Regions from separate parts of the Erwinia sp. AK-PDG3-5 genome, predicted to be linked through region 3. Evidence: predicted binding sites of a transcription regulator. Region 3 holds the regulator's gene; each other region holds the start of a gene.
What was found. The regulator CRP, encoded in region 3, controls carbon source genes, mostly activating them, when cyclic AMP is high. The targets are predictions, from matches to a motif close to ATGTGANNNNNNTCACAT.

Region 1 (10,211 bases), 1.4 Mb from region 3:
GGATCATTCTGCCACCTCACTACTAGCGTCATCGAAGCGGAAGACATTCTCGCAGGCTTCTTTCAGGCTTGCCTGGGCGCTGTTGCAACTGCGTTGCCAGCTGATTTGACCCAGCGCCGCATCCCAGTCAGGCCGCATGGCGACCCGCAGATCGCTGAGGCTCTCCTGTCCGGTCAGTGAAATCACTCCGGCATTAATGCCGACCGCCGCGACGTAGCGCGATCCTTTGCCGTTGGGGATACCGTTACTTCCCTCACTGCAATTGCCAAACCCGCCGTGCTCAATGGCACAGAGATCGACGGCAGTTTTATAGGGGAGCGCGGTTTGCAGCATATCGGTGAGCGCCGCTTTTTGCAGATAGCCCTGATACGCCGGCAAGCCAATGGCACTCAAAATCGCGATGATGGCAATAACGATCATCAGCTCGATCAGAGTAAATCCTTGCTGCTGTTTCATGCCAAACCTCCTTGTGATTAAGAGGCTGCACGATAACGCCGCAAAAATCAGGCTGCCATGGCGAAAGCCGGTAATGCCGGGACGGGCCGAAAGAAGTTTTAACCGGTTGCAATATTCAGCGCACGGGCTGGAAGGGGGATCGCATAACGAAAGCTGAAGGTAAAAACGCCATCGCAAAGACGATGGCGTGGGGGCACAATGTGCAGGCTTATTTGAAGCGCATTGAAAGATCTAACGCACGGACGTGTTTGGTCAACGCCCCGACCGAGATGTAGTCGACGCCGGTGTCTGCGAAGATCCGCAGCGTTTCATCGGTGACGTTGCCGGAGACCTCAAGCAGCGCGCTGCCGTCGGTTTGCTTTACGGCTTCACGCATCTGCTCAACGGTGAAGTTATCCAGCATCACGATATCTGCACCGGCAGCCAGCGCCTGGGTCAGCTCGTCCAAAGACTCGACTTCGACTTCAACCGGGACATCCGGATGCAGCCAGAAGGCTTTTTCCACGGCATCGCGAATCGAACCGGTGGCAATAATATGATTCTCTTTAATCAGGAACGCGTCAGAAAGCCCCAGGCGATGGTTAGCGCCGCCGCCACAGAGCACCGCATATTTCAGGGCCGTTCTCAGGCCCGGCAGGGTTTTCCGGGTATCCAGCAGCTGGGTGCGGGTCCCTTCAAGGATCGCCACATAGCGGCTGACTTCCGTCGCCACGCCAGACAGCGTCTGCACAAAATTCAGCGCCGTGCGTTCTGCCGTGAGGATCAATGCAGAAGGGCCGGTGATTTCAAACAACGGTTGATCGGCGGCGATCGCATCACCGTCCTCAACATGCCAGAGGATCTGGGTTTTATTGCCGAGTTGGATAAACACTTCCTCCACCCAACGCTTGCCGCAAAAAATACCCGCTTCGCGAGTAATCACAACGGCATGCGAGGTTGCATCGGCAGGTAACAGGCTGGCGGTGATATCTTTGCAGGGGTCAATTTCGCCTCCCAGATCTTCACGCAGGGCCTGAGCAACACTTGGGGGAATATCATCCTCAACACGTTCCAGCAATGCCGTGCGGCGGCTGTCCGGATCGTAGCGGCGGGTAGTCATGATCGAACTCCGAAAGGTCGGATAGAGAGTTCGACCATGCTAGCCTGTTTAGCGGTAGCTTGCCAGCAAGCCGCGATGCAGCAATTGCCGCCGTCAGATTGACGAAACCTTGCCGCTAAACACCACCGGACCCGTGGGTTGCCCGGTGGGTGAACCGCCCTGCGGCTCAAGGCTGATGGCCAGCAGCGGCAGGTCGCTGAGTCGGTTGCTGTTCAAGGCGATGCGCGTGATGCGCGTGGGATCAACCAGCCCCAATGACTGCGGCTTTTGTCCCGGCGGGATCAGCCACAGCTCCAGGCTTTGCTTCGCCGGCAGCGCGCTGGCATTGATTGCCTGAAGCGTCAGCTCGCTCCGGGCCTGATTCAGCGCAACCACCCAGGAACCCTGCTGGCTCCCGCTACTGTTCAGCACGGCAACGGCCTGCAAAGAGGCGGGTTGTTGAATCATGTTGACGATCAGCGCACCGGCGAAGGACGCGGCCAGCGCCCAGCCGAGGTAATGCCAGCGGAATGGCATCCGGGCACGTTTTTCTGGCGGCAGGTCGCGCAGGATTTTTTGCCAGAGGTCGGCAGAAGGGGCCACGGGCTGCACCGCGTGGTCCATATGGCCGAGCATTGTCTGCCAGCGGATGACCTCTTCCCGCAAGGCGGATTCCTGTTGCAACCGGCGTTCGAACTGCTGGCGCGCGGGGCCACGTAAGGTGCCGAGGGCATATTCTGCGGCGAGGGCCGAATCGTATTGGCTTCTTGTTTTCATATTCCCACACACTCTTTCAAATGGGCCAATGCGCGACGGATCCAGCTTTTGACGGTGCCAGCCGGTTGCTGCAGGTGCTCAGAAATTTCGCTGTGCGACAGGCCCTGATAATAGGCCAGCATCACACTTTGTCGTTGTTCTCCCGGAAGATGATCCAGGCAGTCCGCTAATCTGCGGGCTTCAGAGGTCGAGGGTAAACCGTCCGCAAAGGTGCAGGAGAGTCCCTCAGTGTAATCTTCGTTCAGCGTGTCGATATCCAGCGTATCCAGCGGAGAGGACTGGTTGCCCTTCAGCCGAAGATAATCAATGGCCCGATGGCGGATAAGCGTGGTCATCCAGGTCTTCGGCGCGCTCAGCTGGGGATCGTAGCTGGCCGCTCGCTGCCAGATGGCCAGCATTGTGTCGTGAAGTACCTCTTCGGCCCAGCCGCGCCGCCGAAGCATGCGCAACGCGATGGCGAAAAGATAAGGGGAAAGTTGGCGGTAAAGCTGTTCAAACGCCCGCCTGTCCCCTCGGCCGACCGCTTGCAGTAAAAGGACCTGACTGTCGATAACATCGTCTGTCATGAAGCTTCCTGTAAAAAAAGGTGCAGAGGATCTGAGTAAACCTGCTGCACCTGGTATAACGCTTTTTTCTTATTTCGGCATCAGCACGGTATCAATAACGTCGATCACACCGTTACTTTGATGAACATCGTAAGTGCTGATATTAGCGACATTTCCCTGACCATCTTTCAGCTGAATATTGTGCGGGCCGTTACTCATAATCCACAGTGGCTGACCGTTAACGGTTTTCAGCTCGGCATGGCCTTTACCCTGTTTAATCTTTTTCTCTAACATCTTCATGTCATAGTTGCCGGCAACCACGTGATAGGTCAGCACGCTGGTCAGCATGGCTTTATTTTCCGGCTTCAGCAGGTTGTCGACGGTACCCGCAGGCAGTTTGGCAAACGCGGCATTGGTAGGCGCGAAGACCGTGAACGGGCCTTTGCTCTGCAGGGTATCGACCAGGCCAGCCGCTTTTACTGCCGCCACCAGCGTGGTGTGATCTTTGGAATTCACCGCATTTTCAACGATGTTTTTTGATGGGAACATCGCAGAGCCGCCGACCATAACGTTGTTGCTCATCGAGTCAGCCATGGCGACACCGCTGAACAGTAATGATGCGCAAAGCGCCGTGCGAACGATTGTTTTCATGATGTGTTCCTTTGAGAGTCAGAGAAGGCACATTTGCCTTACAAAGCTATCTACGGCTGGGGAGGCGAACTGGATGCAGGAAAAACAAAATAATTTTCATCCGCCGGATTTGGCGCTTATCAGAAGTTTGGTTATCCAAAAATGATTCATGCTACTCTGATGAAATCGTTATAAAAGGAGAGCAGGGCATGCAGTTGCACGAGGGCTGGATCCACGGAGTGAAGCGGGTTCACTCGCCGCATTTCAATGAGCGTCCGGATAATGAAACGCCGTCGCTGTTGGTGATCCACAATATCAGCCTGCCTCCAGGTGAGTTTGGCGGTCCGTGGATCGATGCGTTATTCACCGGGACTTTAGATCCCCACGCCCATCCCTATTTTGCCGATATCGCCCAGCTGCGGGTTTCCGCGCACTGCCTGATCCGCCGCGACGGTGAAATCGTGCAGTACGTTCCTTTTCACCTTCGCGCATGGCACGCTGGCGTATCGACCTATCAGGGCCGTGAGGCCTGTAATGACTTTTCCATTGGCATCGAACTCGAAGGGACGGACAACCTGCTCTACACCGATGCGCAGTATCAGGCGCTGGAAGAACTCACCGCGCTGCTTATCGCCCATTATCCCGGAATAGCCGAGCACATCACCGGGCACAGTGATATTGCGCCGGTACGAAAAACCGATCCGGGTCCGGCTTTCGACTGGACAAGATTTCGGGACGCGCTGGGCAGCCGCCCGGACGCCCCAGTACAGGAGTAACAGGCATGACGCTTTTTAGTTTGTTGTTGGTTCTGGGCTGGGAACGCCTGTTCAAAATGGGCGAGCACTGGCAGCTGGATCATCACCTGGCGCCGCTGTTTCGTAAGAAGCACCGGTTTTCGCTGGTGCGTACGCTATCGATGATGCTGCTGGCGATGGCGGTGATGGTGGTTTGTCTGCTGGCGCTGAAAGGACTGTTTTTCGGCATACTGCAACTGCTGTTCTGGATTGCGGTTGGGCTGCTGTGCATCGGTGCCGGGTCTGTTCGCCTGCATTATCATACCTATCTGAAAGCGGCGAGCCATAATGACACCGATGCGCATCAGGCGATGGCGGAAGAGTTGACGCTCATCCACGGTATTCCGGTCGATTGCGACGAACGGGAATACCTGTGCGAACTGCAAAACGCGCTGATGTGGATTAACTTCCGCTACTATCTGGCGCCGCTGTTCTGGTTTGTGGTTGGCGGCCCCTGGGGCCCGGTATTGCTGGTGGGATACGCCTTCCTGCGGGCGTGGCAGTCGTGGCTGGCGCGTCATCATTCACCGCTGGAGCGCTCACAGTCGGGCGTGGATGCGATCCTGCATATTGTTGACTGGCTGCCGGTCAGGGCAGTGGGCGTGGCCTATGCGCTGCTTGGCCATGGCGAGCGCGCGCTGCCCGCCTGGTTTGCTTCCCTTGGCGACCGCCACACCTCGCAATATCAGGTGCTGACGCGGCTTGCCCAGTTCTCTCTGGCACGCGATCCGCACACCGATAAGGTCGAAACCCCTCGCGTCGCCGTGGCGCTTGCGAAGAAGGTTTCGTGGGTGATGGTGGTGGTGGTGGCGCTGTTAACCATTTACGGCACGCTGGTCTGACGACGAATCGGCAGGTGGCGTGCCAAATTCCGGCATCCCCTGCGCATTCCAGCTAAAGGTTTTGATCCGCGTATGACGATTAGGGTCATACAGCGGATCGCCCTCAATTTCGGTGTAATTCCGCGCATGATAGACCAGCACATCCTCTCCCTTCTCTGAGACCGTAAAACTGTTATGACCGGGCCCAAACTGGCGATGATCAGTATTGGTGGTAAAGACCGGTAGCGCCGATTTATGCCAGTTAGCACTGTCCATCGGGTCCGCGTCCGCCTCAATCCACAGTAAGCCCATGCAGTAGTTTTCATCGGTTGCGCTGGCGGAATAGCTGACAAACAGACGATTGCCATGGCGGATTGCGGCAGGGCCTTCGTTGACGCTAAACCCCCGGCATTCCCAGTCAAACTCCGGCCGGCTGATCATCACCGGCTCACCTTTTATCGCCCACGGCGTGGCAAGCTCCGCAAGATAGAGGTTGGAGTTACCGGCGATGGCCGGATCTTTCTGCGCCCACAAATACCAGTTCTTTCCCTGATGCACAAAGTGTGTGGCATCCAGCGCAAAGCTGTCGATCGGGGTGACAATCTGCCCGCATTCACGCCACGTGCCGGTGAGGGGATTATCGTCCGTACAGGCCAGCGCAAACATTCGGTGCTGGAACAGGCCGTCTTTGATCGCCTGGGTGGGCGCCGCGGCAAAGTAGATGACCCAGATACCGTCGATTCTGTGCAGTTCGGGTGCCCAGATCAGCTCGCTCATTTCGCCGCTGTCTGGTTTTCGCCAAACCACAACCGGCGAGGCCTCAGCCAGTGCGGCCAGCGTTTTTGCCTGGCGGATTTCCAGCCGGTCATATTCCGGGACGGAGGCGATAAAGTAGTAGCTGCCGCGATCGAACAGGATAAAAGGATCGGCGCGCTGCTCGATTAACGGATTTTGCCAGAGTGAGGAAGTCATTATGTATTCACCGGTTTGATTGGGGATTTACTGTCGTGATAGTCGTTCAATTGCTGGAAGTTCTGCCGACGCTTTTCCAGGTCCTGCTGGATTTGCAGCATCATCGGACGATCCACTTTCAGCAGGCGAACCACGCCGGCGGTGATCAGATAGCCCACGCCTGGGATCACGGTAAACAGCAGCATAATACCGTTGATGGCACTCGGTGCCTGCGCTTTCGCACCCGCATCGTAGCCATAATACGAGAGCAGGAAGCCCACCATGGCACCGGCGACCGCAAGTCCCACTTTCAGGAAGAACAGATTGCCGGAGAAGCTGATGCCGGTAATGCGTTTCCCGGTTTTCCATTCACCGTAGTCATCCACGTCGGCCATCAGCGACCAGTGCAGCGGTGAAGGGATCTGATGCAGGATATTCAGCACAAAGTACATCACCACCACCAGCACGGTCGCGTGAGGATCGAGGAAGTAGAAGCCGCTGGAGAAAATCGCCAGCACGATGTTGGTCCAGAAAAATACCTTCAGTTTGCACCAGCGGTCGGTCATCACCTTCGCCAGCGTACTCCCAATCATCATGCCAATGACGCCCAGGCTGATAAACAGCGTGGCGAAGTGCGTTGACTGGCCCATCACCCAGGTGACGTAGTACATGGTGGCTGCCATACGGATAAAGCCGGGGCAGACGTTGCAGAAGGTCAGCAGCAGGATGCGAACCCACTGGTCGTTTTTCCACACGGCCTTCAGGTCAGATTTGAGATCGTCATTGCTTGGCACCGCCGGGTGGATACGCTCGCGCACCGTGGCGAAGCAGAACAGGAACATGCACAGGCCAATCAGCGCCAGCACGCTCATCGCCATTTGGTAACCGCGGGCTTTGTTTTCTCCGCCAAACCACTCCGCCATCGGCAGCAGGGAAAGGGAAAGGATCAGGGTGGCGATACCGACCATCACAAAGCGGTAAGACTGGCAGGAGACGCGTTCGCTCGGGTCATTGGTGATCACGCCGCCCAGCGAGCAATAGGGAATATTGATCGCCGTATAGGTCAGCGACATCAGGAAGTAGGTGACAAAGGCATAGATAACCTTGCTGTTATAGGTCCATTCTGGCGTGGTAAACATCAGCACGCTGAACAGCACATAAGGCAGGGAAATCCACAGCAGCCAGGGCCGGAAGCGGCCATATTTGCTCTGCGTTCTGTCAGCAATCGCGCCCATGATTGGGTCGGTCACCGCATCGATAACCCTTACCGACAGCAGCAGCACGCCGACCAGCGCGGGCGCCAGACCAAACACGTCTGTGTAGAAATAATTAAGGAACAGCATGATGGCGCCGCCGATCATATTGCAGCCTGCATCGCCCATGCCGTAGCCAATCTTCTCTTTAATCGAAAGTGCAGTGCCCTTCATGGATTTTTCCCTTACTGGAATCATGAAGTGCAGTATTAATGGCTTAGGGGGGATTTGCGCTGGTGGAAAGCGTCGCAGAAATGGACAAAATCCCTGTCGGCGAGAAAGTGTGAGGTGGATAACATTTATGCTTTCAGGCGGGTAAGCCGACGATGAACAGTAAGCAGAACTGGTGAACGAGCGGAAGGAAAAGAAGAGGGCACCGGGGTGCCCTCATGCTGTCAGGCTTTCTGAGACCGTGACTTCAGCAGATAACCCACGCCCAGAATGGCAATCCACACCGGGATCAACCAGACGGAGATCGCCATGCCTGGCGTCATCGCCATAATCACCAGAATACCGGCCAGGAACAGCAGGCAGAGATAGTTACCTACGGGATAGAGCAGCGCCTTAAAGCGGGTGACCACGCCCTGCTGATCTTTCTTACGGCGGAACTTCAGGTGCGCCAGGCTGATCATCGCCCAGTTAATCACCAGCGCCGACACCACCAGAGCCATCAGCAGACCGAAGGCCTCACCCGGCATCAGATAGTTGATCAGTACGCAGAAGGCGGTGGCGGCAGCAGAAACCGCGATGGCCATTACCGGCACGCCGCGTGAATCGACCTTCAGCAGCGCTTTCGGGCCGTTGCCCTGTTGCGCCAGGCCAAACAGCATACGGCTGTTGCAGTACACGCAGCTGTTATACACCGACAGCGCCGCCGTCAGGATCACCACGTTCAGCGCATTCGCCACCAGGCTGTCGCCCAGCTCGTGGAAAATCATTACGAACGGGCTGGCACCGCCAATCACTTTGGTCCACGGATACAGCGACAGCAGCACGGTCAGCGAGCCGATATAGAAAATCAGGATGCGATACAGCACCTGGTTGGTCGCTTTCGGGATGCTTTGCTCGGGGTTATCCGCTTCTGCTGCGGTGATGCCGACCAGCTCAAGGCCACCGAAGGAGAACATGATCACCGCCATCGCCATCACCAGGCCGGAGATGCCGTTCGGGAAGAAACCGCCACGATCCCACAGGTTGGAGACGCGGGCTTCAGGTCCGGCATGGCCACCGAACAGTAACCAGCAGCCGAACACAATCATCGCCACGACCGCAGCCACTTTAATGATCGAGAACCAGAACTCCATCTCACCGTACACTTTTACGTTGGTCAGGTTGATGGCATTGATCACCACGAAGAACACGGCAGCGGACACCCAGGTCGGAATATCCGGATACCAGTACTGGATATATTTGCCGACGGCGGTCAGTTCCGCCATCGCCACCAGCACATACAGGATCCAGTAGTTCCAGCCAGAGGCGAAACCGGCAAAATTGCCCCAGTACTTGTAGGCAAAGTGGCTGAAGGAACCGGCTACCGGCTCTTCGACCACCATTTCACCCAGCTGACGCATAATCAGGAAGGCAATAAAGCCGCCGATCGCGTAGCCCAGCAGCACCGACGGGCCCGCCATGCGGATGGTATCGGCAATGCCGAGAAACAGGCCCGTACCCACGGCACCGCCCAACGCGATCAGCTGAATATGGCGGTTTTTCAATCCCCGCTTCAGCGTGTCGCCCTGTGTTTGTTCCATATAAACCTCATGATGTCGTTATTATTTTCAACAAAAGACGCGTCTTTGTCAGTCAGTTGTCACAGGTAACGTATTGAAAAATTTACAGTGCCAGAGACACTAAAAAGAGGCTCATGCTACCTTCGCGACAAGAATAGTGATAAGCGGTGGCCATTGCACTCGCTTTCGCTTTTTGTGCGGGAGAATGCCTAAAAATTCATCGCTTAATCACAATTCATGTTTCTGTCACAAACCCGGCCAAAAGACGAATATCGTTGCCTTATGGCCGGTGGATTTTTACCCACTAAACGCTTGCCTTGTTTCAGAAAAGTTAAAAAATTTAACATTTGAAACGCCCCGCTTTTCCCCCCCTTTTTTGGGACTCGTCCTCTATGGGAAAACGAGACGTGGGTCCTGTTTCAGTGGGTTGCCATATGGACATAAGGTGAATACTTTGTTAGTTTACGGGCACCTTTTTGCAATTGGTATTACCAATTAACTTCGGCAAATGGCAGAAGAAGGGATGATGGCCTACAGTAAAATCCGCCAACCAAAGCTATCCGATGCTATCGAGCAACAGCTCGAGTCCCTGATTATGGAAGGGACCCTGCGTCCGGGTGAAAAGCTGCTCCCGGAACGTGAGCTCGCAAAACAGTTTGATGTCTCCCGTCCTTCTCTGCGTGAAGCTATCCAACGTCTGGAAGCGAAAGGTTTACTGCTGCGTCGTCAGGGCGGTGGCACCTTTGTGCAAACCAGCCTGTGGCAGAGCCTGAGCGACCCGCTTGTTGAACTGCTGGCTGACCACCCGGAATCCCAGTTTGACCTGCTGGAAACGCGCCATGCACTGGAAGGGATCGCCGCGTATTACGCCGCGCTCCGGGGCACGGACGATGATTTTGAACGTATTCGCCACTGCCATGTGCAGATCCAGACCGCACAAGACAGCGGGGATCTGGACGCAGAAGCGGATGCGGTGATGCAGTATCAGATCGCTGTAACAGAAGCGGCCCATAATGTGGTGCTGCTGCATTTACTCCGCAGCATGGGGCCGATGCTGGAACAGAACGTCAGACAGAACTTCGAATTGCTCTACTCGCGCCGGGAAATGCTGGCAAAAGTAGGCGGTCACCGCGCCAGAATTTTTGAGGCGATTGTGGCACGCGAACCCGAAAAGGC
Region 2 (10,211 bases), 2.4 Mb from region 3:
TTCCGAGAGCCAGCAAGGTCATGGTGATTAGGTTGGGGTTATCCCACAGTTGATAGGGTTTTGTGAGGCGCATTCTACAAGATGCGCGAGATCAAGAAAAGCCATCGTTCACCGAAGGCTGTAACAAGATATAGTTATTATGCATCAAATAAGACAAATTGAGCATTGACGCCGTCCGCCGGTCTGGTTAGCTTGGACGGTTACTTTGGGCATGAAAGCCCTTCCGGAGTCTGAGGAGTTGACCCCTTAATGTTTATGCAGAATCGCAGCCTGATGCGGCTTCTCCCGCTTGCCGCCCTGTTATTGACCGCCTGTACCATCAATAAACCGCAAGGTCCTGGCAAGAGTATTTCCTCGCCACAATGGCAGCAGCACCAGCAAGACGTTGAAAAAATCACGCAATATCAGACCCGCGGCGCTTTTGCCTATCTTTCTGATAGCCAGAAAGTCTATGCCCGTTTTAACTGGCAGCAGACCTCCCCCGATCGCTATCGTTTGATCCTGACTAACCCGTTGGGCAGCACCGAGTTGCAGCTGGATGCTCAGGGCAGCGTGGTGCAGTTAGTCGACAACAAAGGCAAACGTTATACCAGCAATGACGCCGAGAAGATGATTTCTCAGCTGACCGGCATGGATATCCCGCTAAACAGCCTGCGTCAGTGGATGATGGGCCTGCCGGGCGACTCGTCCGATTACACGCTGGACGACCAGTATCGCCTCAAGTCGGTGAATTACAGCCGCGACGGCCAGAACTGGCAGGTGACCTATCAGGGTTATGACAGCAAGCAGAACCCGACGCTGCCATCCAATCTTGAGCTGAAAGAAGGCAACCAGCGCATCAAACTGAAAATGGACAGCTGGATCGTTAAATGAGTGCAGGTAAGGTTCCCCTGACGGCGGGCAGCCGTGAAAGCTGGCCGGCGCCCGCCAAGCTGAATTTATTTCTCTACATCACGGGCCGTCGTCCTGACGGCTACCATAATTTGCAGACGCTGTTTCAGTTTCTCGATTATGGCGACACTCTGACCGTTGAGACCAACGCCAGCGGGCAGATCGGCCTGCTGACGCCGGTGGTCGGGGTAAAAGAGGAAGACAATCTGGTGGTGCGGGCGGCGAAGCTGTTGCAGCAGCAGGCGACATTGCGCGGAACGCTGCCGGCACAGGCCGGTGCCAGCATCGCCATTGAGAAACGCCTGCCGATGGGCGGCGGGCTGGGCGGCGGCTCGTCTGATGCGGCCACGGTGCTGGTCGCGCTGAATCACCAGTGGCAAACCGGCTTCACGCTGAGCGAGCTGGCCGGCTGGGGATTATCGCTGGGCGCGGACGTTCCGGTGTTCGTGGAAGGCTTTGCCGCTTTTGCTGAAGGCGTCGGCGAAAAATTGACTCCGGTGTCGCCTGCAGAAAAATGGTATCTTGTTGTCCACCCTGGCGTGAACATTTCCACACCGGCTGTTTTCACCGATCCTGAGCTGATCCGCACCACGCCAGCCCGCGAAATCAGTGAGTTATTAAGTGCTGAATTCCGTAATGATTGTGAACCAGTCGTAAGAAAACGTTTTCGCGAGGTTGAACAGCTCGTTTCCTGGCTGCTAGAATACGCGCCGTCGCGCCTGACCGGGACAGGAGCTTGTGTGTTTGCTGAATTCGACACCGAGTCCGCTGCCCGCCAGGTGTTTGAGCTAACGCCGAAAGCGTGGCAGAGCTTTGTTGCGCGAGGCGTTAACGTTTCGCCGCTGCACCGCCACCTTTCGACGTTATTAGAGTGACCGTGACAGCATCGCCACGTTCCTGATGCTGCACGTAGATGACTATACCCGTATGAAACCGTCGTTACGGTATTCCGCCCAGTGCCGCTAACGATGATGTTCATTCTCTGGACGCAAAGCCTGAGGTTCTTCTCGTGCCTGATATGAAGCTTTTTGCTGGTAACGCAACACCCGAACTAGCACAACGTATTGCCAACCGCCTTTACACTAGCCTGGGCGACGCCGCCGTCGGTCGTTTCAGTGATGGTGAAGTGAGCGTACAAATTAATGAAAATGTACGCGGTGGTGATATTTTCATCATCCAGTCCACCTGTGCCCCTACCAATGACAACCTGATGGAACTGGTTGTGATGGTAGATGCCCTGCGCCGTGCATCCGCTGGCCGTATTACTGCCGTAATCCCGTATTTTGGTTATGCCCGTCAGGATCGTCGCGTACGTTCCGCTCGTGTACCCATCACGGCCAAAGTGGTTGCTGACTTTCTTTCCAGCGTAGGTGTCGATCGCGTACTGACTGTGGATCTGCATGCTGAACAGATTCAGGGCTTCTTTGACGTCCCGGTTGATAACGTATTTGGTAGCCCGATTCTGCTTGAGGATATGCTGCAGATTGGCCTGGAGAATCCGATTGTGGTTTCCCCGGACATCGGCGGTGTGGTACGCGCCCGTGCTATTGCTAAACTGCTGAACGACACTGATATGGCGATCATCGATAAACGCCGTCCACGCGCTAACGTTTCACAGGTGATGCACATCATCGGTGACGTCGCTGGCCGTGACTGCGTATTAGTGGATGACATGATCGACACCGGTGGAACGCTGTGCAAGGCTGCTGAAGCGCTGAAGGAGCGTGGTGCCAAGCGTGTATTCGCTTACGCCACGCACCCTATTTTCTCCGGCAATGCCGTGGAAAACCTGCGTAATTCCGTGATTGATGAAGTGGTGGTTTGCGACACCATTCCGCTGCCGGAAGAGATCAAAGCCCTGCCAAACGTGCGTACGTTGACGCTGTCTGGCATGCTCGCTGAAGCGATCCGTCGCATCAGCAATGAAGAGTCTATCTCTGCGATGTTCGAGCATTGATAGCGAAGGGACGGGTTCGCCCGTCCCTCTTTTTCCCCAACCAATTATTCCAAATCCGTTAACCTATTTTATCACTTTCGTAACAATCTAAAGGTCCGGCTCCTGTCTTCCCCGGCGATTGTCTCTGTTGTCAGCCCTTCTGTACCGCCCTTTAGTCCTGATTGTCATCTCTCGCAACTATTTTTTATCTTTCCCGCCAGCCAGCTCTTTTGGCCGCTATTTATTAATGATATTTTGCCTGAATGATTCCACCAGGAATAATCCTAAGATGACGCTGGACGTCTATACCCTGTTTGTTTGCGAGCTCTATGTGCTGTTTTTTCTCAGCATCATCATGGTGTTTGCATGGAAAGGCTCACAATATAATCGCGTATTGGGTTTTCAGTGTCTGGCACTGGTGATCACCATCATTGCGGTGTTCCTGAGCAGTTTGCGCAGCAACGGCAGTCTGTTTCTGCCGGTCGGCGTGGGCAATTTGCTGGTGATGCTGGCCTACAGTCTGCTGGTGATGTCGTTTCGGGCGTTTCGCGGGGCGCGCAGCGGCTGGTTATGGCTGGCCGGGCCGCTGGTGTGGCTGGTGTTATGTCAGTGGTCGACGTTTTATCACTCGATGCCGATGCGCATTCTGGCCGTGTGTCTGCTGTGTGTGATTTACACCGGCTGGATGATCATTGAGTTGCACCGTTCGCGGGCCACCTTGCCGGTGACCTACTGGCCGGCCCAGCTGTTGTTGTGGATCCATCTGCTGTTCCACCTGACGCGCGCGGTGGTGGATGGCGGCATTCCCAGTCCGTTTCATGGCGCGATTGGCGGTTCGACCTTTTCGGTTTACGTCATTCTGGAGTCGATCATGATGGTGATCGGGCTGACCTTTACCATGTTGGCAATGGTCAATGAGCGCACGCAGATCAAGTATAAGAATGCCTCGTTGCTCGATCCCCTGACCGGCGTCTGGAACCGTCGCGCGTTGTTTGAGCAGGGCGAAGCGTTGGCTCGCCTGTGTGATAAAACGGCGCAGCCGCTAACCATTATGCTGTTCGATTTGGACCATTTTAAGAGCATCAATGACCGCTTTGGTCACAGTCAGGGCGATCTGGTGCTGATTGATTTTTGCCGACAGGTGCAGCAATCCCTGCCGGCGCAGAGTCATTTTGCGCGATTAGGCGGCGAAGAGTTTGCGGCGATTCTGGTGGCCAGCGAGCGCGATGCCTTGCGGTATGCCGAGAAGATCCGTCAGACGGTGGAGCATTCCCATCCGGAAGGGGTGAATTACACGGTGAGTATTGGGGTGGCCACCGCGCAGGGTGCTTACCATCAGATACCGACGTTAATGGTCGCCGCTGATGAAGCCTTGTATCAGGCAAAGGCGTTAGGGCGTAACCGGGTGACGCGTTTTGTAGCAACCGAAGTGGAGGTGCTGTCAGGCGTGGCGGGATAAAGGATTAAAACGCCTCTGAACAGAGGCGTTTTTAACGGGATTAATGGTGGCTAGGGCCATCGGTGCTGCGACGGCAGCGTTTATCGTAGTGGCGTACCCAGTAGTAGCGGTCAGTGACTTTTTCCCGTCCACTGATACGTGCGCCCACCAGCCAAAGGAGTGCGCCGATAAAGATGCTGAATATGGCGCCATGAACCAAAAACTGAGGCAATTGCAGTTGTGGAAGCTGATTCAGCACGGAATAACCGACGCCCGCCACCATTACGACCAGGCCCAACACCATTAAAGAATTACCGGTAAGATTGGCATGTTTACGTTTCATTATTCCCCTCCAGTTTCCAGATAAGGGCGTTGTCCTGTGCCCGAATGTCATAAGTTTATGCAATGGATGTTTATGTTGGTGCGGGACAGATCACATTTGTTGCTAAAAGTTTGACATTTCTTTACGCACAAGCTGCTGATTTCTTATAGAAAATGCATTATCACGGATGTGAACTATTGCGGCGTGTGTCACGTTTTGGTGGGGGATTTTGCGTTTTCAGCCGGGCAACGTACACTAGCCCCCTTCTTCACCGCACTCTTCAGGAAAACAGACAAGTGAGCAGCATTAAACTGATTGTGGGCCTTGCCAATCCCGGCGCCGAGTACGCCGCCACCCGTCATAATGCCGGTGCCTGGTACGTCGATTTACTGGCACAGCGTCACAATCAAGCGTTAAAAGAAGACAGTAAGTTTTACGGTTACACCGCACGTCTGAATATCGGCGGCGAAGATGTCCGTTTACTGGTTCCGACCACCTTTATGAATTTGAGCGGTAAAGCGGTGGCGGCGATGGCCACGTTTTACCGGATTACGCCGGAAGAGATTCTGGTGGCGCATGATGAGTTAGATTTGCCGCCGGGCGTGGCGAAGTTCAAGCAGGGTGGCGGTCATGGCGGTCACAATGGTTTAAAAGATATCATCAGCAAGCTCGGCAACAATCTTAACTTCCACCGTTTGCGAATTGGCATTGGTCATCCGGGCGATCGCAATAAGGTGGTGGGATTTGTGTTGGGTAAGCCGCAGGCAGCCGAGCAGTCGTTAATTGATAATGCTATTGATGAAGCCGCGCGTTGTACCGAGGTGTGGTTGAAGGAAGATCGCTTAAAGGCGATGAACCGGTTGCACAGTTTTAAGGCTGAGTAAGGTCAAGACCGGGTTTGGTGATCTTAAGGTCAAGACCGGGTTTGGTGACCCGGCGTTACCACAGGGCGCGTTATCCGGGACGCCGTGAACCCATCCCTGGGGGCTTGGATGCCGCATCCCTGCGGCATACACCCGGCTAACGCGCCCTGTGGCACCACCCTGTAGCCTCTGAGATGTTGGCAAATTGGGGGGATGCACAGGTCAAAGGAAAGATTAGTCGTCGGCTTGGCCCAATTCTTTCAGCGCCACCCTCGGCAAGAAGTAGCCCTGAACGCCCCAGATTTTGCTTTCGGCCAGTTTCCCCAGCTGGATTTCGCTTTGAACCCCTTCCACAATCACCCGATTGGTGTACTGGCGGATATTGGCGATCAGGATGCTGAACCAGGGTTTGGTGACGTTATCGAGAAAGAACTGCCGATCGAGTTTTACCGCCTCAAACATTTTCGACTGCAGCGCATTCAGGTTCGCGTCCCCTGCCCCTAAATCATCCAGCCACAGGATGTTGAGCTGTTCAATCAGCGTCCGCAGCAGTGGATTGTTCGGACCATCGTGCAGGTTCGGGAAATCCTCTGACAGTTTCAGACGGATAAACGGCAAATGGCTGAGGATTTGCTGGATAAACGCCGACTGGCTGACCACTTTAGCCAGCTGGAAATCGATCGTCAGGCAGCACAGCAAGCCGTGTTGTTGGAAATAGTCAGCGTAATGCTCAATGGTGAGCAATTGATTAAGCAAAAGGGTTTCCGGATCGAGCTGATCGACCAGCGGAGTGCCCGAATCAATGTCCATTTCGCCAGGCGTCAGATCGAGTGCGATCAGTTCACCGTTAAGCGTGTGGATAGGAACACAGTTGTAATTATGTATCATGCCTTCATGCCAATGTTCTGGCGTCCTGCCAATGCTAAAAATCGTCGTACAGATAAAACATAGATGCTTATTCTGTAAAACAGCGAATCAATACGACGATTTTTAACGTTATCGGCAGGTCCAGCGGCAGCTTTACAGTTTAGTCACCCCTGGCAACAATTTTTATCGTTCTCAACGTTTTGTTGATGGTCAGGATTTTTTGACCGTATTGGAATCTTTAAGATTGCCGGCAGGCCCGGCAACCCCTTCATGACTCAGGCATCATTACTGGCGACTTTATAATCCGGATCGTCCAGTTCATGGCTGCAGAATGGCCCGGCCTGGCGCAGCAAGCTGATGCAATCCTCGCTCAGGTGGCGCAGACGCAGGCTTTTACCGGCTTCAAGGTAGCGAGCGGTCAGCTTGTCGATTGCTTCCACGCCGCTGGAATCCATCACCCGGGTGCGGGCGAAATCGATCACCACACTGTCGGCATCCTGTTGCGGATTGAACAGTTCCTGGAAACTGGCGGTGGAACCAAAGAACAGCGGCCCTTCCAGACGGTAGGTTTTCTCGCCCTCTTTTTCTGATTGCGCGATAATGGTGATGCGCGCATGCTGCCAGGCAAAGACCAGCGCCGAGATAATCACCCCGCAGATCACCGCCATCGCCAGGTCGGTGAAAATGGTCACCAGCGTTACCGCGATCATAATCACCGCATCGGCTTTCGGCATGCGTTTCAGCCGTTTAATGGAGCTCCATTCAAAGGTGTTAATGCACACCACGAACATAATACCCGCCAGCGCCGCCACCGGCAGCAGTGCGATATAGTCGGACAGGCTAATGACAAACAGGATCAGCAGGACCGCACCGACCAGGTTGGAGATGCGTCCGCGCCCGCCGGAAGTGAAGTTGATAATTGACTGACCGATCATCGCACAGCCGGCAAAGCTGCCGAAGAAGCCGCAGATGGTGTTGCCGATGCCCTGCGCCACGCACTCCTGGTTGCCGGCGCCCTTTTTACTGCCCATTTCATCCAGCACCGCCAGCGTCAGCAGCGACTCAATCAGCCCCACCAGCGCAATCACCACCGCATACGGCAGCACGATTTTCAGGGTGTCCCAGGTTAATGGCGCGGTCGGCAGATGGAAGGATGGTAGTGACCCGGAGATATTCGCCAGGTCGCCAACGCGCTTGGTATCCAGACCAAAACCAATGGCAATCGCACTGATGACAATCAGCGCCGCCAGCGAACCGGGGATCGCCTTGGTCAGTTTCGGGAACAGCCAGACAATCATCATCGCCAGCGCCACCAGCGCATACATCACTGGCCCCTGCCCTTTAATCATCGGGAACTGCGCCAGCATAATTACGATCGCCAGCCCGTTAACGAACCCATAAATCGCCGGTTGCGGCACCAGCCGGATAAACTTACCGAGTCGTAGCACGCCAATCGCCAGCTGGATCAGTCCCGCCAGGATGGTCGCCAGCAGCACATACTCGTAGCCGTGTTGGGTAATCAGGCTGATTAGCACCACGATGATCGACCCGGCCGCGCCGGAGATCATCCCAGGCTTGCCGCCGAAGAAGGCGGTGACCAGCCCGAGAATAAAGGCGGTATGCAGACCGATGGTCGGTGACAGACCGGCCAGCAGAGAAAAGGCCGTCGCTTCCGGGATCAGCGCGACAGACACCACGGCACCGGCCAGCACGTCATTTTTGACGTCACTCGCCCTGAGCTTGCTCAGATTAAACATTAAAATTTCCAGTTATCATTAATCAGGTGAAATCCTGCACCGCGGAAGAACGGGCGCAAAGAGGCTCGTCAGAGAGACGAGTGGCGCAACAGGCGTTGCTGGCAAGGGAAGTCTTAAGGTGGCGTAAGCAGCAAGCGATGCATCTGCGGCGTTCTCCGTCAGCTGTAAAGTTAAGTCAGTATCGGGAATTGTGAGGCAGATCTCAACCCTAAACCTGAACGGCTGGGCATAAATCAACGTCATTTGCCGCATAATTCCGTGTATAATGCGCGGTAACTTTTAGCAGTAACCAACTAATAACACCGGTGAGTTGTCTGGCTCATTGGTTATCAAGCAATTAAGGTGATTCAAACATGGGATTCAAATGCGGTATTGTGGGCCTGCCAAACGTCGGGAAATCCACCCTGTTCAATGCGTTAACCAAAGCGGGCATCGAAGCAGCTAACTTCCCGTTCTGTACCATTGAGCCGAATACCGGCGTAGTGCCAATGCCTGACTCCCGTCTGGATCAGCTGGCGGCCATCGTTAAGCCACAGCGCATTCTGCCGACCACCATGGAGTTCGTGGATATCGCCGGCCTGGTAAAAGGCGCGTCGAAAGGTGAAGGCCTGGGTAACCAGTTCCTGACCAACATCCGCGAAACTGAAGCGATCGGCCACGTGGTGCGCTGTTTTGAAAACGACAACATCATCCACGTGAATAATAAAGTCGACCCGGCTGACGATATTGAAACCATCAATACCGAACTGGCGCTTTCCGACCTTGATACCTGTGAACGTGCTCTGCAGCGCGTGCAGAAGAAAGCCAAAGGCGGCGACAAAGACGCCAAAGTTGAACAGGCCGCGCTGGAAAAATGTCTGCCGCATCTGGAAAAAGCTGGCATGCTGCGCGCGCTGGATCTGAGCGACGAAGATAAAGCGGCCATCCGCTACCTGAGCTTCCTGACCCTGAAGCCAACCATGTATATCGCCAACGTAAACGAAGACGGTTTTGAAAATAACCCGTACCTCGACATCGTGCGCGCGATTGCCGAAGCAGAAGGTTCCGTGGTGGTGCCAGTCTGTGCCGCCGTTGAGTCTGATATTGCCGAGCTGGAAGATGCCGACCGCGAAGAGTTTATGGCCGAGCTGGGTATTGAAGAGCCCGGTCTGAACCGCGTGATCCGCGCCGGTTACTCGCTGCTGAACCTGCAGACCTACTTCACCGCGGGCGTGAAGGAAGTACGTGCCTGGACTATCCCGGTAGGTGCCACCGCGCCACAGGCTGCCGGTAAGATCCACACCGACTTCGAGAAAGGCTTTATCCGCGCGCAGACCATCGCCTTTGATGACTACATCGCCTGCAAGGGTGAGCAAGGTGCGAAAGAAGCCGGCAAGATGCGCTCAGAAGGTAAAGAGTACATCGTTAAAGATGGCGACGTGATGAACTTCCTGTTTAACGTCTAAAGCACTTAAGTTGTCTGATGGGTGTCAGTAAACCTCATCAAGGCGGCAAACCCTTCTAAAATCCACGCCATGGCGTGGATTTTTCATTTCATAGCGTCTCAAATGGTTTCGTAGAAACACAGTAAAAAATTGAGTACTTAGGTGAGTACATCAGACTTCCATCTTAATGCCAGGTGAATACAATAACGGCATAATAAATAGACAAATAATCGTTATGCTCACCTAAGCGTTGCGACAGAAATATTTAACTGGCTCGACCTGTTATCAGTCCCTGCAGGATGGCTATCAGAATATGTGAGAGTCGGCTGGCACATCAGACCCCGCTTCTCTCTGACGAATAAAATCGGTTATGCGTGAAAGGCATACTTCAGAGGGATCTGCCACGCGTAAAACATGTGCCCCTGCGGCTACTGCCGCGGCAATGCCGTGCGGATTGTCTTCCACCACTACACATTCTTCCGGCATCAATCCCATGCGGGATATCGCCTTGTGGTAAATTTCCGGGTGGGGTTTCCCCTTTTCGACATCCTCATTCGACAGCGTGAACCCAAGGTATTTTTTCAGCCCGGCTTTTTCTAGCATCAGGTCAATACTGCCGCGTACAGAATTGGACGCGACGGCAAGCTGGTAACCCTGTGCTTTCAGCCCGGCAAGCGCCTGATGATGTGCCGGCACCGGCGCGCAAAGACGGG
Region 3 (10,211 bases):
CAATGGTCAGCAGCTGATGGAACACCTGCTGCGGCGCAGGCAGAAACAGCGGCGCAATCAGTTTCAGCGCCGTGACGCCCCACCAAATCGCGAGGATCACCAGCAAAGTCGCCGCACTCAGCGTGATCTGGCGGCCAAAGGGCCAACGCAGACGCACGCGGCGTGGCACGGTTTTTTCGGTGGATAACAGGCTCATGAAAACACCTCGCGTTGCTGGAAGACCTGGCCTAAAACGTATTCTCTGCGCTCAATAAACGCCGGATCGGACTTGATGGATCGGCAGGACTCGCCAGCGATATAACGACGGCCAAAGTCGAGAGGCAGTCGTTCAATCACCCTTCCCGGCCCGGGCGACAGCAGGATCAGTTCACTGGCAAGAAACACCGCTTCTTCGATATCGTGAGTGATCAGCAGGATCTTCTTGCCGCTCTCCTTCCACAGGGTTAGCAGCAGTTCCTGCATCTGCTCGCGGGTGAAGGCGTCAAGCGCGCCGAAAGGTTCATCCAGCAGCAACAGCTGCGGGTCCGCGGTCAGCGCCCGGGCAATGCCCACCCGCTGGCGCATGCCGCCGGACAGCTGCCAGATAAAGCGCTTTTCAGCGCCTTCCAGCCCAACCTTCTTCAACATCTGGCGAGCCACTTCGCGGCGCGCGTTTTTCTCGACGCCGGCCAGCTGCAGGCCAAAAGCGACGTTATCCAGCACGTTGCGCCACGGAAGCAGCCCTTCATGTTGAAACACCACGCCGCGTTCTGCGCCCGGCCCGGTGACCGCCTTGCCATCCAGCATAATGCTGCCGGATTCGGCAGGCAGAAAACCGGCAATCAGATTCAGCAGCGTGGTTTTGCCACAGCCTGAAGGTCCCAGCACCACCAGCAGCTCACCAGAATCAATCGACAGGTTGATATCCTGCAGTGCGAGGTGCCCTTCATAGCGAGCCGTAAGATGCGAGACCGTCAGCATGGGAACTCCTTATTGCGTCGCGAGAGGTTTAACGAAGCGATCGGTAACGTAATCGCTGTAATCGGTGGCCGCCTGCGGCACCTTACCCTGCTCTTTCAGGAATTTAGCGGTATCGACAATCGCCTTATCGACCGGCTTCCCAAGTTGTTCAACCTGCTGCTGGGCGGTGAGATAGGTATTGCCTTTCACCAGACCGGGAACCTGTTGTTCCGGCACGCCGCTCAGACGGGACAGTTTGCTCAGGTTGTCGCCCTCTTTCAGCCACTGCTCGGGATTATCGATATAGCCTTTCTGTGCCGCGAGCGCGCTGCGGGCAAAGGCGGTGACCACTTCCGGGTGTTTCTGCGCAAAATCTTTCCGCACTACCCAGACATCCAGCGTTGGCGAGCCCCATTTTCCGACCTGATCGGAATCAGTCAGCACCTTGCCGGTTTTTTCAAGTTCGTTAACCGCAGGTGCCCAGACGTAGGCGCCATCGATATCTCCACGCTGCCAGGCAGCAATAATGGCAGGAGGTTGCAGGTTGATAATTTGCAGCTGATCGGGACGGATGCCCCAATGCTTCAGCGCGGAGAGCAGACTGTAGTGGGTGGTGGAAATAAACGGCACGGCGATGCGTTTGCCGATCAAATCTTTCGGGGTTTTGATGGTGTTTTTCACCACCATCGCTTCAGAGTTACCCAGCTGAGAGGCCAGCAGGAAAACTTCGATCGGTACCTGCTGGCTGGCGGCTACGGCCAGAGGGCTTGAGCCGATGTTACCAATCTGCACATCGCCGGAAGCCAGCGCACGCACCACGCTCGCGCCGCTGTCGAATTTACGCCAGTCGACTTTCGCCCCGCTCTCTTTGGCAAAGGTGTTGTCGGCCTGAGCGACTTTCGCCGGTTCGGCAGAGGTTTGATAGGCTACTGTGACATCTACCGCCTGGGCGCTAAGCGCGAACAGTCCGAGTGATGCCGCAATAAGAGTAAGAGTAAATTTTCTTGCCATAATGTCTTCCGCCGCACGTTATTGTTTGAATAACGCCTTTGTAACCGACAGTGACCATCGCAAGAAAGTAATTAGAAATTATCTGTTATAACTTTTCATCCTTAGATCAAATGCGGGGTTCTTTAGCCATAATCCGGGTTTAGCCCATAAAAAAACCACCGGCAGAGAAAGTGCCCCTCCAGGGAGCAGCATACCTGCCGGTGGTTCATGTTGCCGGGCGGGGAATTAATGCCAGATCAGCAGCACGCAGGCCGCGGTCAGGATCCCCATAAAGACATTGAATATCGTCCACGCGCGGCGGCTACGCAGAATACGGCCAATTAGCGAACCGAAGCCCAGCCAGATCACGCCGGAAACCACATTCACCAACGCCATACCGGCGCTGATAGCGAGCACCGAACCGCGATAGGCTTCACCGGCGAGGCTAAAGCTGGCCACCGCGCCCAAGGCCATCAGCCAGGCTTTCGGGTTAATCAGCTGTAGCAGGCCGCCTTGCCAGAACGGCATCGGCGCGGCGGGTGCCGTTTCGGTGTCCAGTTTCTCGTATTTCGCGCTGGCAATTTTCCATGCCAGCCACAGCAGATAGGCACTGCCGCCAATTTTCAGCACCAGATGCAGCGAGGGATAAAGCAGGATCAGTCCACCAATGCCAAAGGCGACCATCAGCAGCATCACCTGCATGCCGATCATGATGCCAATCAGCAACCACAGCGAGCGCAGAAAACCAAAGTTGGCGCCGGAGGCGGTCAGTAACATATTATTAGGGCCTGGCGTGATGGCAGCGACCCATAAAAAGCCTAACATCGATAAAAACAAACTCAGTTCCATATGAAACGGGTGCTCCTCACCCCCTGACCAGAAACGAACTTGTCGAAGCTAGCAATGTGACAGAGATCCTACAAGCATTTTGAACATGAATTTTAATCACTCAGCAGCCGCCTCTTTTCAGCCCTTAACCGGCATGAGCAATGCGCACCTGCAAACGCTTCTGCCGCGCCTGGTTCGCCGTCGGATTAACCTAAAACCTCACTGGCAACGCCTGACGTTGCCGGACACGGATTTTATCGATCTGGCGTGGAGTGAAGATCCTGCAGGTGCCAGACACAAGCCGCGGATGGTGCTGTTTCACGGTCTGGAAGGCAGCGTAAACAGCCCTTATGCCCACGGGCTGCTGGAAAGCTGTCAGGCGCGAGGCTGGCTGGGGGTGGTGATGCATTTTCGTGGCTGCAGCGGCGAGCCCAATCGCCTCCACCGGATTTATCACTCTGGCGAAACCAGCGATGCCACCTTTTTCCTTAACTGGCTGCGTGCAGAGTGGGGGCAGGTTCCCACCGCCGCCGTTGGGTTTTCGCTGGGCGGGAATATGCTGGCCTGCCTGATGGGCGAGCAGGGCGCAAACTGCCTGCTGGATGCGGCGGTGGTGGTATCGGCCCCGCTGATGCTGGAACCCTGCAGCCAGAAGCTGGAGCAGGGATTTTCCCGCGTTTACCAGCGCTACCTGCTCAATCTTCTGAAGCAAAACGCTGAACGCAAACTGCTTGCCTGGCCTGGCACCTTGCCCATCGATCTGACTGAGCTTCGGGCGCTGAAAAAGCTGCGTGATTTTGATGATGCCATTACCGCCAGGGCACACGGTTTTCAGGATGCGACGGATTACTACCGTCGTTGCAGCGCGATGCCGTTATTGCCCGGCGTGGCAAAACCGCTGCTGATCATCCACGCCAAAGACGATCCTTTTATGACCGACGAAGTGATCCCCACGCCCGACCTGCTGCCTGCGTCAGTGACCTATCAACTGACCGAATATGGTGGCCACGTGGGGTTTGTCGGTGGCACCTTACGCAATCCGCAAATGTGGCTTGAGCAACGCATTCCTCAATGGCTTTCAACCTGGCTGGACAACTAACGTGATTATTCCCTGGAAAGAGCTCGACGCTGACACCCTCGATAACCTGATTGAATCCTTTGTCCTGCGTGAAGGCACCGACTACGGTGAGCAGGAACGCTCGCTGGAACAAAAAGTGAAGGATGTTCGCCGCCAGTTAAGCAGCGGCGAAGCGGTGCTGGTGTGGTCTGAACTGCACGAGACGGTCAATATTATGCCGCGAGGTTCCGTGACCGGTTAAGTGGCAAAGATGACACCCGTGCGCGAAACATGGTACCAATGCGTGATCGATGTGACTTTTCTCAGGGAGGTATGCGCATGTCAGCCAAACATCCGGTTATTGCCGTCACCGGCTCCAGCGGGGCGGGAACCACCACCACCAGCCTGGCCTTCAGAAAAATCTTCCAGCAGCTGAATCTGCATGCCGCCGAAGTCGAAGGCGACAGCTTTCACCGTTATACCCGTCCTGAAATGGATATGGCGATCCGTAAGGCGCGCGATATGGGCCGCCATATCAGCTATTTCGGCCCGGAAGCCAATGACTTCGCCCTGCTCGAACAGACCTTCGCGGAATATGGTCGTTCAGGCAGCGGCAAATCCCGCAAATATCTGCACACCTATGATGAAGCGGTACCCTGGAATCAGGTTCCGGGAACCTTTACGCCGTGGCAATCCCTGCCGGAACCGACAGACGTGCTGTTTTATGAAGGGCTGCATGGCGGCGTGGTGACGCCGCAGAACAATGTCTCCCAGCAGGTTGATTTGCTGGTTGGCGTAGTGCCGATCGTTAACCTGGAGTGGATCCAGAAACTGGTGCGCGATACCAGCGAACGCGGCCACTCACGCGAAGCGGTGATGGATTCGGTGGTGCGATCCATGGAGGATTACATCAACTTTATTACGCCGCAGTTCTCCCGCACGCACATTAACTTCCAGCGTGTGCCGACCGTAGATACCTCTAACCCGTTCGCGGCGCGCGGTATCCCGTCGCTGGATGAAAGCTTTGTGGTGATCCATTTCCAGGCGCTGGAAGATATCGACTTCCCGTATTTGCTGTCGATGCTGCAGGGATCGTTTATCTCGCACATTAATACGCTGGTGGTGCCGGGCGGCAAGATGGGACTGGCGATGGAGTTGATTATGGGGCCGCTGGTGAAACGTCTGATCCAGGGTAAGAAAATAGAGTAAGCCCCGCGGGAACGGGGCTTAAGGCGGCGATGGGATGACTTACGCCGGTAACTCAATCACTTCATAGCTGTGGGTGATTTCCACGCCTTTGCCCAGCATCAGTGCGACCGAGCAATATTTCTCAGCGGAGAGATCAACGGCACGCGACACCGCTTTATCGCCTAACGCCACGCCGGTGACGATAAAGTGCAGATTGATGTGGGTGAACAGGCGTGGGGCCTCTTCACGGCGTTCGGAGCTGAGCTTCACTTCGCAATCCTTTACGTCGTGGCGGCCCTTCTGCAGAATGGAAACCACGTCGATTGCGCTGCATCCGCCCGCGGCCATCAACACCATCTCCATCGGGCTCGGGGCTTTATCGCCCGCATTTCCGTCCATCAGAACCTGATGCCCGGATGAGGATTCTCCCAAAAACGTTAACCCTTCAACCCACTTGACTCGAGCCTGCATAACAATTTCCTCTAATTCATTCAGTTATCGCCAGATTACGCTTTAGCCAGAAAAACGGCAATGCGGCAATTTTCGCACTATGCTGAAGCGAGACAACACAAGACACTCGTTGAAAGCTGTGCTACAAACAAAGCTGTAATATTTTCGTCAGTACTCTACAGGCACGACGAAACGAATCGCATAACGAGCCAGGCTTTTAACAGAGGCCCGAATAAATTTCCTGATGGGAAACGCTTGACTATTTCAACGCCTGGCAGGGAACTCTGCCCCTGTATTTAGGCACGATTACAACAGAGGATAACAGCGAATGGTTCTCGGCAAACCGCAAACAGACCCGACACTTGAATGGTTCCTGTCTCATTGCCATATTCATAAGTATCCATCCAAGAGCACGCTGATTCATCAGGGTGAAAAGGCAGAAACCCTCTACTACATCGTCAAAGGTTCAGTAGCGGTGCTTATCAAGGATGAAGAAGGCAAAGAGATGATCCTGTCTTACCTCAATCAGGGCGACTTTATTGGCGAGCTTGGCCTGTTTGAAGAAGGTCAGGAGCGCAGCGCGTGGGTACGCGCGAAGACAGCCTGTGAAGTGGCTGAAATCTCCTACAAAAAATTCCGTCAGCTGATCCAGGTTAACCCTGACATTCTGATGCGCCTGTCTGCACAGATGGCGAATCGCTTGCAGGTCACTTCTGAGAAAGTGGGCAATTTAGCTTTCCTCGATGTGACGGGTCGCATCGCGCAGACCTTGCTGAACCTGGCAAAACAACCGGACGCCATGACGCACCCGGATGGGATGCAGATCAAGATCACCCGCCAGGAAATTGGGCAAATCGTTGGCTGTTCTCGTGAAACAGTGGGACGCATTTTGAAGATGCTGGAAGATCAGAACCTGATCTCGGCACACGGTAAAACTATCGTTGTCTACGGCACGCGCTAATCGGCTCTGATCCACGGCGCAACACCTGGTGTTGCGCCTTTTTATTTGGTGTGGAGTGATGTGGCGTCGACTGATTTATCACCCGGAGATCAACTACGCATTGCGCCAGACGCTGGTGCTCTGTTTACCGGTAGCGATGGGATGGCTGCTGGGCGACTTGCAAAAAGGGTTGCTGTTTTCCTTAGTCCCTGCCTGTTGCAACCTCGCTGGCCTTGATACTCCTCATAAGCGCTTTTTCAAACGCCTGATCGTTGGCGGAATCCTGTTCGCCTTCAGCAGTTTCCTGATCCAGTACCTTGCCGGTCACCACGTTCCCCTGCCCGTGATCCTGTTTTCGATGGCGATGCTGCTGGGCGTCACCGGCGAAATCAGCCCGCTGCATGGTCGCCTGCTGCCCGGCTCGCTGATAGCCGCAATCTTCACCCTTAGCCTGGCAGGACGCATGCCGGTGTGGGAACCGCCGATGCTCTACGTGCTCGGCACCATCTGGTACGGCGTGTTCAACTGGGTCTGGTTCTGGCTGTGGAAAGAGCAGCCGCTGCGGGAAACCTTAAGCCTGCTCTATCGCGAGCTGGCGGGTTACTGCGAAGCGAAATACACCCTGCTGACCAAACTCACCGATCCGGAGAAAGCCCTGCCTCCGCTGCTGGCGCGCCAGCAAAAAGCGGTCGACCTGATCACCACCTGCTATCAGCAGATGCATATGCTGTCAGCCACCAACAACAATCACCACAAGCGGCTGACCCGCGCGTTTCAAATCGCGCTTGATTTGCAGGAGCACATCTCCGTCAGCCTGCATCAGCCGGAAGAAGTGCAAAAGCTGGTGGAGCAAAGCCATGCCGAAGCGGTGATCCGCTGGAATGCGCAGACCATCGCCGCCAGGCTACGTGAACTGGCCGACGATATCCTCTACCACAAGCTGCCCGAGCGCTTCACCATGGATAAGCAGCTTCAGGCGCTGGAGAAGATCTCACGGCAGAATCCGGATAACCCCGTCGGCACCTTCTGCTATTACCACTTCAGCCGGATTGGTCGGGTGCTGCGTACCCAGCGTCCCCTTTATCAGCGCGATTTGATGGCTGACCGGCAGCGCCGACTGCCGCTGCTGCCGGCTATCAGAAGCTATTTGTCGCTGAAATCGGCCGCCTTGCGCACCGCCGCCCGCTTTGCGGTGATGCTGACCTTTGCCAGCTCGCTGGCGCTATTCTTTAATCTGCCCAAACCCTACTGGATCCTGATGACGGTCATGTTTGTCAGCCAGAACGGGTACAGCGCAACCCGCGTCCGTATTCAGCACCGTGCGCTGGGCACGCTGGCCGGGCTGGTGATTGCCGCAGTAACCCTGCGCCTGCAGGCACCCGAATCCATCGTGCTGCTGGTGATGCTAGCCATTACCCTTATCAGCTACCTGTTTATCCGTAAATTCTACGGCTTCGCGATGATTGGCTTTACGGTCACCGCAGTGTATTCGTTGCAGCTGCTCTCGCTTAACGGCGCAGACTTCCTGCTGCCGCGTTTACTGGATACGCTGATGGGTTGCCTGATTGCCTTCGGGGGCACCATCTGGTTGTGGCCGCAATGGCAAAGCGGGTTGCTGCGGCAGAATGCGCATGACGCGCTGGAAACCTATCAGGATGCGCTGCGGTTATTGCTGGGGAATGAACAGGACCCGGTGAAGCTGGCCTATCAGCGTATCCGCGTTAATCAGGCGCACAACGCTCTGTTCAACTCGCTCAATCAGTCGATGCAGGAGCCAGGCTTTGATCCCAGCTATCTGGCGGATATGAAACTGTGGGTGACGCACAGCCAGTTTATCGTCGAGCATATCAATGCCATGACCACGCTGGCGCGTGAACACACCATGCTGACCTCGTCGCTGGCGGAGCGTTATCTGCAGGCCTGTGAGATTGCGTTGCAGCGTTGCCAACAGCGGCTGGAGTATGACGGGCCGAGCTCAGAAGCGAACGTGCTGGATACGCAGATGGAGTTGAATCAGGGGCCGGTGACCATCCTGGAAAGGCATGTGAAGCGGATCCTGGGGCATCTCAGCGTGATGCACACCATCTCGTCACTGGCGTGGAGCGCGCGGCCGCATCATGGACGCTGGTTGTCCCGGCGGTTAAGGAAGTCGACGTAAGCAGAATGGTGCAGAGAAGGACAGTCGCGGATCGGGAGCTGAGCCACTCAGCTCCCGTTACTGTCGGTTAAGTCAGGACTTTTTCGACGGCTTTGGCGAAGCGCGCCATGCCTTCTTCAATGTCGGTCGGCTCAATCACCAGCGATGGCGCAAAGCGGATCACATCGGTCCCGGCATTCAGGATCATCACCCCTTCAGCGGCGGCGGCATTCAGAATATCGCGCGCTTTGCCGGCATGTTGTGGCTTCAGCGCCGCACCAATCAGCAACCCTTTACCGCGAATGTCGCTGAACAGATCCAGCTTCGCGTCCAGCGCTCTCAGCGCGGTGACAAACTGCTCACGACGCGTTTCCACCCCGCTCAACACCGCTTCGGTATTGATGATATCCAGCGCGGCTTCGGCAATGGCACAGGCCAGCGGATTTCCGCCGTAGGTGGTGCCGTGCACGCCAGGCGACATGGTGGAAGCAATCTCGTTGGTGGTCAGCATCGCACTGACCGGGAAACCGCCGCCCAGCGCTTTCGCGGTGCTGAGGATATCGGGCGTCACGCCGTAATGCTCATAGGCGAACAGCTTGCCGCTGCGGCCCATACCGCTTTGTACTTCATCCAGCACCAGCAACGCCTGATGTTCGTCACAGAGTTTGCGCAGCCCCTGCATAAATTCGACGGTCGCGGGCATCACGCCGCCTTCACCCTGAATCGGCTCAACCACAATGGCGCAGGTGTGATCGTCAATTACCGCTTTGACCGCGTCCAGGTCGTTGAACGGCACATGCACGATATCGGCAGGTTTCGGCCCAAAGCCGTCAGAATATTTCGGCTGGCCACCGACAGAAACGGTAAACAGCGTGCGGCCATGGAAGCCGTTGTGGAAAGCGATGATTTTGCTTTTGTACGGCGAATGGCGTTTAGAGGCGTAATAGCGGGCCAGCTTGAAGGCGGCTTCATTGGCTTCAGCACCGGAGTTCGCGAAGAACACGCGCTCGGCAAAGGTGGCGGCGATCAGCTTGCTGGCAAGGCGCAGTGCGGGTTCGTTAGTAAACACGTTGCTGGTGTGCCAGAGGGTTTCACCCTGAGTTTTTAACGCTTCCACCAGCACCGGATGGCAATGTCCCAGCGCGGTGACCGCAATCCCACCGGAAAAATCGATGTACTCTTTGCCCTGCTGATCCCAGACACGGCTCCCTTTGCCTTTCACCGGCACAAACTGCGCTGGTGCATAAACAGGCAATATCACTTCATCAAATGTCGCCCGCGTCACCGCTAATTTATCCGCTGCCATTGACTACCTCATCATTTGTAACGTTGCAGAAAAGTGAAATTATAATCATAAAATATGCATAATAAATCACTTAAAGGCAATTTATTTCCGCGTAAGAAAATTCGCCAGCAGCTGATGCCCTTGCTCGCTAAGGATACTTTCCGGATGGAACTGCACGCCCTGCAGCGGCAAATGACGATGGCGGAAGCCCATAATCTCGTCCGGTTGCCCGTTTGCAAGGGTCCAGGCGGTGATTTCAAAGTCATCGGGCAGCGAGCCGTTTTCCACAATCAACGAATGGTAGCGGGTGACGGTGAGCGGATGATTCAGACCGGCAAACACGCCGCCATCGTTGTGTTCAATGGCGGAGACTTTCCCGTGCATCACTTCGCGCGCC

Region 1: AC1UKS_RS17950 (glycoside-pentoside-hexuronide (GPH):cation symporter) is a predicted target of CRP. The motif match lies at 7,587-7,604, and genes of this name have one in related genera.
Region 2: pth (aminoacyl-tRNA hydrolase) is a predicted target of CRP. The motif match lies at 4,687-4,704, and genes of this name have one in related genera.

The regions. Positions count from the first base shown of each region.
Region 1 is NZ_CM165967.1:3,844,121-3,854,331, reverse strand. Features, by position in the region: gene gspE (type II secretion system protein GspE) at 1-4, opposite strand, end outside; gene ppdD (prepilin peptidase-dependent pilin) at 4-456, opposite strand; gene nadC (carboxylating nicotinate-nucleotide diphosphorylase) at 665-1,555, opposite strand; gene AC1UKS_RS17980 (anti-sigma factor) at 1,649-2,311, opposite strand; gene AC1UKS_RS17975 (RNA polymerase sigma factor) at 2,308-2,877, opposite strand; gene AC1UKS_RS17970 (fasciclin domain-containing protein) at 2,947-3,507, opposite strand; gene ampD (1,6-anhydro-N-acetylmuramyl-L-alanine amidase AmpD) at 3,696-4,262, shown strand; gene ampE (beta-lactamase regulator AmpE) at 4,268-5,122, shown strand; gene AC1UKS_RS17955 (glycoside hydrolase family 43 protein) at 5,096-6,073, opposite strand; gene AC1UKS_RS17950 (glycoside-pentoside-hexuronide (GPH):cation symporter) at 6,073-7,479, opposite strand; gene aroP (aromatic amino acid transporter AroP) at 7,701-9,056, opposite strand; gene pdhR (pyruvate dehydrogenase complex transcriptional repressor PdhR) at 9,562-10,211, shown strand, end outside.
Region 2 is NZ_CM165967.1:2,795,663-2,805,873, forward strand. Features, by position in the region: gene hemA (glutamyl-tRNA reductase) at 1-22, opposite strand, end outside; gene lolB (lipoprotein insertase outer membrane protein LolB) at 250-873, shown strand; gene ispE (4-(cytidine 5'-diphospho)-2-C-methyl-D-erythritol kinase) at 870-1,766, shown strand; gene prs (ribose-phosphate diphosphokinase) at 1,901-2,848, shown strand; gene AC1UKS_RS12870 (GGDEF domain-containing protein) at 3,117-4,286, shown strand; gene ychH (stress-induced protein YchH) at 4,327-4,608, opposite strand; gene pth (aminoacyl-tRNA hydrolase) at 4,884-5,471, shown strand; gene AC1UKS_RS12885 (EAL domain-containing protein) at 5,685-6,338, opposite strand; gene AC1UKS_RS12890 (SulP family inorganic anion transporter) at 6,593-8,074, opposite strand; gene ychF (redox-regulated ATPase YchF) at 8,428-9,519, shown strand; gene AC1UKS_RS12900 (HAD family hydrolase) at 9,805-10,211, opposite strand, start outside.
Region 3 is NZ_CM165967.1:443,003-453,213, reverse strand. Features, by position in the region: gene tauC (taurine ABC transporter permease TauC) at 1-196, opposite strand, end outside; gene tauB (taurine ABC transporter ATP-binding subunit) at 193-960, opposite strand; gene tauA (taurine ABC transporter substrate-binding protein) at 970-1,950, opposite strand; gene AC1UKS_RS01980 (LysE family translocator) at 2,176-2,778, opposite strand; gene AC1UKS_RS01975 (hydrolase) at 2,864-3,856, shown strand; gene AC1UKS_RS01970 (YheU family protein) at 3,858-4,076, shown strand; gene AC1UKS_RS01965 (phosphoribulokinase) at 4,154-5,023, shown strand; gene AC1UKS_RS01960 (OsmC family protein) at 5,063-5,473, opposite strand; gene crp (cAMP-activated global transcriptional regulator CRP) at 5,781-6,413, shown strand; gene AC1UKS_RS01950 (YccS/YhfK family putative transporter) at 6,472-8,550, shown strand; gene argD (bifunctional acetylornithine/succinyldiaminopimelate transaminase) at 8,618-9,835, opposite strand; gene AC1UKS_RS01940 (aminodeoxychorismate synthase component II) at 9,917-10,211, opposite strand, start outside.